Regions from separate parts of the Allobosea minatitlanensis genome, predicted to be linked through region 2. Evidence: predicted binding sites of a transcription regulator. Region 2 holds the regulator's gene; each other region holds the start of a gene.
What was found. Region 2 encodes PhoB, which activates phosphate uptake and scavenging genes when phosphate is short. Its sites were predicted from a motif close to TGTCATNNANCTGTCAT; they were not measured.
Positions count from the first base shown of each region.

Region 1 (2,193 bases), 3.3 Mb from region 2:
CCGAGGTGAAGCGGCCTTCGCCATTGTTGGTGCGGCCGGAATAGTCGTAGGTCTTGTCCTTCTGCAGCTCGACCAGATTGGTCCAGTGCTTCAGGAAGAGCGGGCTCTGGTTGAAGGTCATCACCGCGTCGGTGCCGGCCATGCCGTTGACCTTGGTCGAGAGCGGAACGTTGTGCCAGGCGCCGAACTGCTCGATATTGGCCCAGGTCGCCCAGGCGTTCGAGAAGCCGCATTTGTCGTAGCCGGCGGCCTTCAGCTTCTTGGCGTCCTCGAACACCTCAGGCCAGGTCTTGGGCGGCTTGGCGGGGTCGAGGCCGGCCTTCTTGAAGGCGTCCTTGTTGTACCACATCACCATCGACGACGAGTTGAAGGGGAAGGAGAGCATCTCGCCCTTCGCCGTCGAGTAGTAGCCGGTGATCGCCGGCAGATAGGCCTTCGGATCGAACGCCTCGCCGGCGTCCTTCATCAGCTCATAGACCGGCTTGATCGCGCCCTTGGCCGACATCATCGTGCCGGTGCCGACCTCGAAGACCTGGAGGATGTGCGGAGCCTGGCCGGCCCGGAAGGCGGCGATGCCGGCATTCAGCGTGTCGGGATAGGAACCCTTGTAGACCGGGACGACCTTGTAGTCCTTCTGGGCGGCGTTGAAGTCGTTGGCGAGCTTGACGATGACGTCGTTGTTGGCGCCGGTCATCGCATGCCACCACTGGATCTCGGTCTGGGCGAAAGCCGGCGAAGCACCGGCGAGCGCGAAGGCCGCGACCGACATCAGGATACGCGATTTGATGGTCATGGAGTGTCTCCCTTCCGCGGGCGGCTCCCCGCCGCGGTTCTTGTCGTTGGTGCGCAAGCTAGCATGAAGCGCGGGCGACAGTTCAATGACAAATCGATGACGCCCGAAGCAATCCGCCTATGGTCGCGAACCGGCTTGCGCATTTGCGCATAAGCGGCTGTTCTCCGGCTTCGACGAATTCTCTCGCGGACGAACGACATGCCCGATTTCTCCCTCTCCGTCGCCAACGCCCTCCCGCAGGATGCCGGCGCCGCCGTGCTGGCCGGCCGCGTCTGGCGCCCCGACCGGGGCGGGCCGGCGGTGGTCACCATCCGCGACGGGCAGGCGATCGACGTCACGGCGCATTTCCCGACGAGCCGCGACCTGTGCGAATCGACCGACCCGGCCAAGGCGCTGCGCGCCGTCGAGGGCGAAGCCGTCGCGCCCCTCGCCGAGGTGCTGGCCAACACGCCGGTCGACAGGCGCGACCGCAGCAGGCCCTGGCTGCTCTCGCCGCTCGACCTGCAGGCGGTGAAGGCGGCCGGCGTCACCTTCGCCGTCTCGATGCTGGAGCGCGTGATCGAGGAGAAGGCGCGCGGCAACCCCGCCGCCGCCGCGACGATCCGCGCGGAGATCGGCAAGCTGATCGGCGACGACCTCTCGAAGCTCAAGCCCGGATCGCCCGAGGCGATGCATCTCAAGGAGGTGCTGATCAAGCAGGGCGCCTGGAGCCAGTATCTCGAGGTCGGCATCGGCCCCGACGCCGAGATCTTCACCAAGGCCCCGCCGATGTCGACGGTGGGCAGCGGCGCCGATGCCGGGCTGCACCCGGCCTCGAGCTGGAACAACCCGGAGCCCGAGATCGTGCTGATCGTCGCCTCGGACGGGCGCATCGTCGGCGCGACGCTCGGCAACGACGTCAACCTGCGCGACGTCGAGGGCCGCTCGGCCCTCTTGCTCGGCAAGGCCAAGGACAACAACGCCGCGGCCGCGGTCGGCCCCTTCATCCGCTTCTTCGACGACGGCTTCACGCTCGACCATATCCGCCGGACGACGGTGACGCTGACGGTGGAGGGCGAGGACGGCTTCCGGCTCGAAGGTTCCTCCTCGATCGCCAGGATCAGCCGCGACCCGGCCGACCTCGCCGCGCAGATGATCGGCCCGCACCACCAGTACCCGGACGGGGCGGCGCTCTATCTCGGCACCATGTTCGCGCCGATCGAGGACCGCGACTCGGCCGGCGGCGGCTTCACCCACAAATACGGGGACATCGTCACCATCGCCGCGCCCGAGCTCGGCAGCCTGGTCAACCGGATGAAGCGCACCGACGAATGCGAGCCCTGGACCTATGGCGCCTCGCATCTGATGCGCCATCTGGCGAAGCGCGGGCTGCTCTGAGGGGACCGGCCGGTTTCTGCGAC
Region 1 is NZ_OZ224509.1:4,389,150-4,391,342, forward strand. It holds gene ugpB (sn-glycerol-3-phosphate ABC transporter substrate-binding protein UgpB) at 1-787, opposite strand, end outside; gene ACWH43_RS21490 (fumarylacetoacetate hydrolase family protein) at 992-2,170, shown strand.
Region 1: a site for PhoB is predicted at 868-884, ahead of ugpB (sn-glycerol-3-phosphate ABC transporter substrate-binding protein UgpB). Genes of this name have one in related genera too.

Region 2 (2,193 bases):
GCTGATCTCGGCGATCCGCATCGCCGCCGATATCGAGCGCGTCGGCGATCTCGCCAAGAACATCGCCAAGCGCGCCGTCGCCATCTCCGGGCAGTTCCAGCCGCCGCACCGCGCCGTGGTCGGGCTGGAGCACATCAGCCGGCTGGTGCAGGCGCAGCTCAAGGAGGTGCTCGACGCCTATGCCGCCGGCAACGAGCAGAAGGCGCTCGAGGTCTGGCGCCGCGACGACGAGATCGACGCGCTCTACACCTCGCTGTTCCGCGAGCTCCTGACCTATATGATGGAGGACCCGCGCAACATCACCTTCTGCACGCATCTCCTGTTCTGCGCCAAGAACATCGAGCGCATCGGCGACCACACCACCAACATCGCCGAGACGATCCATTACCTCATCACGGGCGACTCGCTCGACGTGAACCGGCCCAAGCTCGACACGACCAATATCGAGGTCGAGGCCGTCACCGGGAGCTGAGACGGGACATCATGGCCGCACGCATCCTGATCGTCGAAGACGAAGAGCCTCTGACCCTGCTGCTGCGCTACAACCTCGAAGCCGAGGGCTTCGAGGTCGACAGCGTCGCACGGGGCGACGACGCCGAACTGCATCTGCGCGACCACACGCCCGATCTCGTGCTGCTCGACTGGATGCTGCCGGGCCTCTCCGGCATCGAGCTCTGCCGCCGGCTGCGCTCGCGGCGCGACACGGAGCGGGTGCCGATCATCATGCTGACGGCGCGCGGCGAGGAGACCGAGCGGGTGCGCGGCCTCGCCACCGGCGCCGACGACTATGTGGTGAAGCCGTTCTCGCTGCCCGAGCTGACGGCGCGCATCCAGGCGCTGCTGCGCCGGGCGAAGCCCGGCCATGTCGCGGGCCTGCTCCAGGCCGGCGATCTCGAGCTCGACCGCACGACGCGCCGCGTCCGCCGGGCCGGCAGCGAGCTGCATCTGGGCCCGACCGAGTTCCGCCTGCTCGAATTCCTGATGCAGGCGCCGGGCCGGGTCTATTCCCGCGCGCAGCTCCTCGATGCCGTCTGGGGCCGCGACGTCTATATCGACGAGCGCACGGTCGACGTGCATGTCGGGCGCCTGCGCAAGGCGATCACCCCGGCCAACGCCAAGGACCCGCTCAGGACCGTGCGCGGCGCCGGCTACGCCTTCGACGAGACCTTCGCGCGCTCCTGAGGCGCGCTGCGCGAGCGGTGGAAGAGCCGGCGCAGGCTGCGCTTGGCGGCCTCCAGCGTCTCGCGCCGCTTCGCCGGCAGGTTCCGGCCGGCGCGGTTGATGTAGAACGTCAGCATCGACATGGCGGAGCGGTAGGCGGAAGCCTTGCGCCGCCGGCTGCGCTCGGCCGAGCGCTTCAGCGAGCGGGCGATGCGGCGCGGATCGTCCTGCGTGAAGACCTTGTCCCGGAGGTCGAGGGCATCGCTCTTGCGGGTGACCTCGGCGGACCATTTGCGTGTGCGGGTCGGCATGGCGGCTCCATGGCTGTCAGGCGTCGGGCCCGCCCTCGATATCGGCCGCCCAGGCGAGGGCGGCCTCGCGCTCGGACGGCGGGAAGCTGCGGATCGCGACGAAGGGGATCACCGGCGCGAACAGCCGCGCGGCGCTGTCGAGCCAGCCCTTCTCGACGATGATCGCCTCCTTCGGGAAGCGCCTGAGCTCCCACAGTTTGCCGAAGCCGTAGCGGGCGTCCTTCCAGGCGGCGGCGAAGGTCATGTCGTCGAAATCCGTGAGATCGGCGAGGATCGAGACCTTCTCGTGCCGGGCGAGCCGCTCTTCGAGATCGGCGGCGACCCGCTCGATGTCGGCCGGCTCGATCGTGCCGCTGAGCGCGATGGCGAGAACATGGTCGGGTGCCGGGAGAAAGGTGATCATGGCGGCTCCTCCTGCCGGTTCAACGCATGACGGGCGGAGAGGTTGCCGGCCGCTCACGCCGCCCGGGTCGCGGCCTCGAACGCGGCGGCCTCCACCTTCAGCCAGTCGATGAAGGCGTCGAGGCCGGGGCGGGCGGGCCGGTCGAGGCGCCGCGTCAGCCACAGGCCGGTGACGCTGGTGAAGCCGATGTCGAGCGGGTTGACCAGCGCGCCCGAGGCCAGCTCCTCGGCGACGTAGCAGCGCGGCGCCAGCGCGACGCCGAGGCCCGCGACGGCGGCGCGGATGATGACGGAGTAGTAGCCGTAGCGGACGGTATGA
Region 2 is NZ_OZ224509.1:1,084,209-1,086,401, forward strand. It holds gene phoU (phosphate signaling complex protein PhoU) at 1-472, shown strand, start outside; gene phoB (phosphate regulon transcriptional regulator PhoB) at 484-1,182, shown strand; gene ACWH43_RS05160 (DUF3175 domain-containing protein) at 1,149-1,472, opposite strand; gene ACWH43_RS05165 (SpoIIAA family protein) at 1,489-1,875, opposite strand; gene ACWH43_RS05170 (LysR family transcriptional regulator) at 1,929-2,193, opposite strand, start outside.

Region 3 (2,193 bases), 580 kb from region 2:
TCGAGCCTGACCAGCGCCTGCCCGGCCCTGACCGGCTCGCCTTCGCGGAAGCCGAGCGCGACGACGCGGCCTGCGATCTCGGGGGCGATCACCACGGATTCGTCGGCCGCCAGCGTGCCGAGCGCCTCGACCTCCTCGCTCACCGCCATGACCTCGACGGCGGCGACCTCGACCGGCACGGCCACGCGCGCGGCCGGCGCCGCGCTGGCCTGCGCCTGCTCGCCGCTGGCATGGAGATGGCGATAGCCGTAATAGCCGCCGGCGGCGAGGCCTGCGATCAGGAGAAGGAGGACTAACCGCTTCATAGGACTGGACGCTCCGATACCGCCCGACTATCTTAGACTGGACGGTCCAGTTTGATAAGAGGTCTGGTGGGCGCAGCCATGGCTGAAACCCCCACATTCCGGCACCACCCCGCAGCGCGGAACGGCTCGCCCGAACTCCAAGCAAAAGGCTTGCCGAAGCCCTCGCCGCGAAACGGAGCCGGGTCGCATCCGGCCGAACGCTCCCGCCCCGACAAGCACGACGCCATCACCCGCGCCGCCTCCGAAATGTTCCTCGCCGAAGGTTTCGAGCGGGCCAGCCTCGACCAGATCGCGCACCGGGCCGGCGTCTCCAAGCAGACGATCTACAGTCATTTTGCCGATAAGGAAGCGCTCTTCAAGGCGATTTGTACCGAATTGACCGAGAAGCTGACGATTCCGCTGCGGCAGCCATCCGCCGATATCGACCTGCGCGGCGCTTTGACCCGGCTCGGCGAGGATACGCTCGCGATGATGCTGCGCCCGGCCTCGCTCGACCTGCACCGCCTCGTGACCAGCGCCGCCCATCGCTTTCCCGAACTCGGCCGCGTCGCCTATGAGGCCGGCGGGAAGCGGATGATCGCCGACGTGGCGGCGCTGCTGCTCGCGCGTTCACGAATCGGTGATGGCCTGCCGCGTCCGCTGACCCCGCCGCAGGCCGAGACGCTCGCCGAGCAGTTCGTCGGCATGCTGCGCGGCTTCCACCAGTTGCGCGGGCTGCTGGCGGTGCGGCCGCTCCCCTCGGCCCGGCGCAAGGCCTATGTCGCCGCCTGCGTCGACCTGCTCCTGCGCGGCGCCTGAACCGGCCATCCTGGCGGCCGGGCGGCGTCACGCCCCTGTCATCTGCGGCCGATAGCGCTCTTTCTCGTGCGTGCCCCATGGCTCCGGCGGCTTCGGCCACCGGCGCCAGCTCATGCGACCCGTCATGTGCGAGAACCTTTCATGTTGCGCATCGAAGGCCTGACCAAGCGTTTCGGCGACAGGAACGCCGTCGATACCGTCTCGCTGTCGATCCCCCATGGCGAGATGGTCGGCATCATCGGCCGGTCCGGAGCCGGCAAATCGACGCTGCTGCGCATGCTCAACCGCCTGGCCGAGCCCAGCAGCGGGCGCATCCTCTGCGAGGAGCGCGACGTCACCGCGCTGAAGGGCACGGCGCTGCGGCGCTGGCGCCGCGACACGGCGATGATCTTCCAGCAGTTCAACCTCGTCGGCCGGCTCGACGTGCTCACCAACGTGCTGCTCGGCCGGCTCAACCACCGCTCGGCCGCGCTGACCCTGGTGAAGAGCTTCTCCGAGGACGACAAGATCCGCGCCATCGCGGCGCTGGAGCGGCTCGACATGGGCCATCTCCTCGCCCAGCGCACCGAGACGCTCTCGGGCGGGCAGCAGCAGCGCGTCGCCATCGCCCGCGCGCTGGTGCAGGAGCCGCGCATCATCCTCGCCGACGAGCCGATCGCCTCGCTCGACCCGCGCAACACCCAGGTCGTGATGGATGCGCTGTTCCGCATCAACCGCGAGCACGGCATCACCGTGATCTGCAACCTGCACGACCTCGATATCGCGGCGAAATACTGCGACCGGCTGATCGGCATGGCCGCCGGCAAGGTCGTCTTCGACGACACCCCGCAGGCGCTGACCCGCGAGGTCGCGGCCGATCTCTACGGCATCGAGGCCAAGGACGCCGGGGCCGAGGCCCTGGACGCGCTCGACGCCATCGCGGCCTCGGAAGCCCGGCGCGCCAAGCAGAAGATCGCCTGAGCGGCACCCCGCCGCCGGACGAGCCCGACCCTGAGACGATCCACAGAAGGAGCAACCCGAATGCTGACCCGTCGTCATACCCTGAAGCTGGCGGCCGCCGGCCTCGCCGCCGCCGCTGCCCCGGCCTTCG
Region 3 is NZ_OZ224509.1:501,213-503,405, reverse strand. It holds gene ACWH43_RS02380 (efflux RND transporter periplasmic adaptor subunit) at 1-305, opposite strand, end outside; gene ACWH43_RS02375 (TetR/AcrR family transcriptional regulator) at 456-1,103, shown strand; gene phnC (phosphonate ABC transporter ATP-binding protein) at 1,245-2,063, shown strand; gene phnD (phosphonate ABC transporter substrate-binding protein) at 2,124-2,193, shown strand, end outside.
Region 3: a site for PhoB is predicted at 1,129-1,145, ahead of phnC (phosphonate ABC transporter ATP-binding protein). Genes of this name have one in related genera too.

Region 4 (2,193 bases), 1.6 Mb from region 2:
ACGACGTCGAAGCTCTCATAGGGGTGGTGGACGAGCAGGTCCTTCTGGCGGATCGCGGCGAAGCAGTCGCCGCCATGCTCGCGGATGCGTTCGGGGAAGCGGGCGTTGTAGGGCTTGAACTTGAGGTCCGGCCGGTCGACGCCGACAAGCTGGGAGAGCTCGGTGAGGCCGATCATGCCGTTGACCTCGACGACCTCGTCGCTGTCGACCTTGAGCTCGCGCACGATCAGCCGGCGCAGATGGTCGGGCATGCCGGTCGAGAGCTCGAGCCGGATCACGACGCCGAGGCGGCGCTGCTTCAGCATGGTCTCGAAGACGCGCACCAAATCCTCCGCCTCCTCCTCGATGTCGAGATCGGAGTCGCGGATGATGCGGAAGGAACCGGCCCCCCTCACCTCGTAGCCCGGGAACAGCTTGGCGATGAACAGCGAGACGGCGTCGTCGAGCGCGATGAAGCGGTGCAAACCCTCGCGGGCGAGGTCGGGCAGCTCGATGAAGCGGTCGATCTTCGTCGGCACGCGGATCAGCGCGTCGAGCTGGCGCCCGTCGCTGATCCGCTCCAGCGCCAGCGCGACGGTGAAGCCGAGATTGGGGATGAAGGGGAAGGGATGCGCGGGGTCGATGGCGAGCGGCGTCAGCACCGGGAAGATGTAGTTGAGGAAGTAGTCCTCCAGCCAGATCCGGTCCTGCGGGCCGATATCGGCCGGCCCGAGCAGGTGAATGCGGTTCTCGTGCAGCTCGTGGCGCAGTTCGACCCAGCGCGCCTGCTGGTCGTCGGTCAGGGCCGAGACCGCCTTGCCGATCGCGACGAGCTGCTCGGCCGGGGTCAGGCCGTCCTGGCTGCGGGTGACTACGCCGGCCTTGAGCTGCTCGCGCAGGCCCGAGACCCGGACCATGAAGAACTCGTCGAGATTATTGGCCGAGATCGAGAGGAAGCGGAGCTGCTCCAGCAGCGGATGGCGGCGGTTGGAGGCCTCCTCCATGACGCGGCGGTTGAACTCCAGCCAGGAGAGCTCGCGGTTCATGAAGCGCTCGGGCAGCCGGCGCAGCGACGGCGCGTCGGAATCCGTCATCGCCCCGTCCGTCGTCCCGGGCCTCTCGGCCGCAATCTCGGTGGTCATGCGCTTCGCCCGCGTCCTGGTCGTCGTCCTGCCTGTGCGTCTCATGGACCGTGTGAAGCCACCCTATCGTGACAGTTCGATGACGGGCGGCCTGAAGCGGCCATCGGGAAGGTTAGCAGGCATCGGCGGAGCGTCCAGCGCCGGCACCCTCAGCCCGGCTCCTGCGGGAAGAGCTCGGCCAGCACCTCGTGCACCAGCGGGCGCGTGACCCGCCGGCCGCGCTCCAGCGCCACCCTGTCGAGCCGGTCGACGACCCGGCGCGCGGCGGCGAAGGAGCGCTCCATCCTGAGCGCCAGCGCGTCGATGACGGCGGTGTCGACCACGAGCTGGCGGTCGATGAAGAGCTTGACCAGCACGGCGCGCAGCAGGCCGTCATCCGGCGGCTCGATGGTGGCGCTCGGCGCCAGCCGCAGCCGCGAGAGCAGGTCCGGCACCTTCAGCCCCCAGAGCTCGGGCGCGCTGCGCGCCGTCAGCAGGAGATGGCCGCCGCGCGCCTTGACCGCGTTCATCAGGTGGAACAGGGCCGGCTCGTCGAAGGGGCCGGCATCGCAATCCTCGATGACGAGCGCCCCGCCCGAGACCAGATGCGCAACCTGGTCGTCCGACAATTCGCGGGCGGGGATCGTCCAGGCATGGGCCATGCGGGCCCAGATCGCGGCGAGATGGGTCTTGCCCGCCCCTTCCGGCCCGGTCAGCCGCAGCCAGGCTTCCGGCCAGCGCGGCCAGCTCTCGACCAGCCCGTAGGCCGCCTCGTTCGAGGGGCCGACGAGAAAGTCCTCGACGCCATGGCGGCTGTCGAGCGGCAGGTCGAAGGCGAGCTGGCGCGGGCGCGACGGCGCTTCGGACATGACGGGCTCAGCGCTCGAGGTCGATCTCGACCTCGATCCCCTTCGGCTGCGGCGGCGCGAGGCCGCGATAGAGATTGCTCCCGAGATACTGCCTGAGCGCGAAGCGGCAGAGCACGCCGATGACCGCCGCCAGCGGCACCGCCACGAGCAGGCCGACGAAGCCGAACAGCGAGCCGAAGGCGAGCAGCGCGAACATCAGCCAGACCGGATGCACGCCGATCGAA
Region 4 is NZ_OZ224509.1:2,689,563-2,691,755, forward strand. It holds gene ACWH43_RS13275 (RNA degradosome polyphosphate kinase) at 1-1,121, opposite strand, end outside; gene ACWH43_RS13280 (hypothetical protein) at 1,271-1,969, opposite strand; gene ACWH43_RS13285 (AI-2E family transporter) at 1,977-2,193, opposite strand, start outside.
Region 4: a site for PhoB is predicted at 1,190-1,206, ahead of ACWH43_RS13275 (RNA degradosome polyphosphate kinase). Genes of this name have one in related genera too.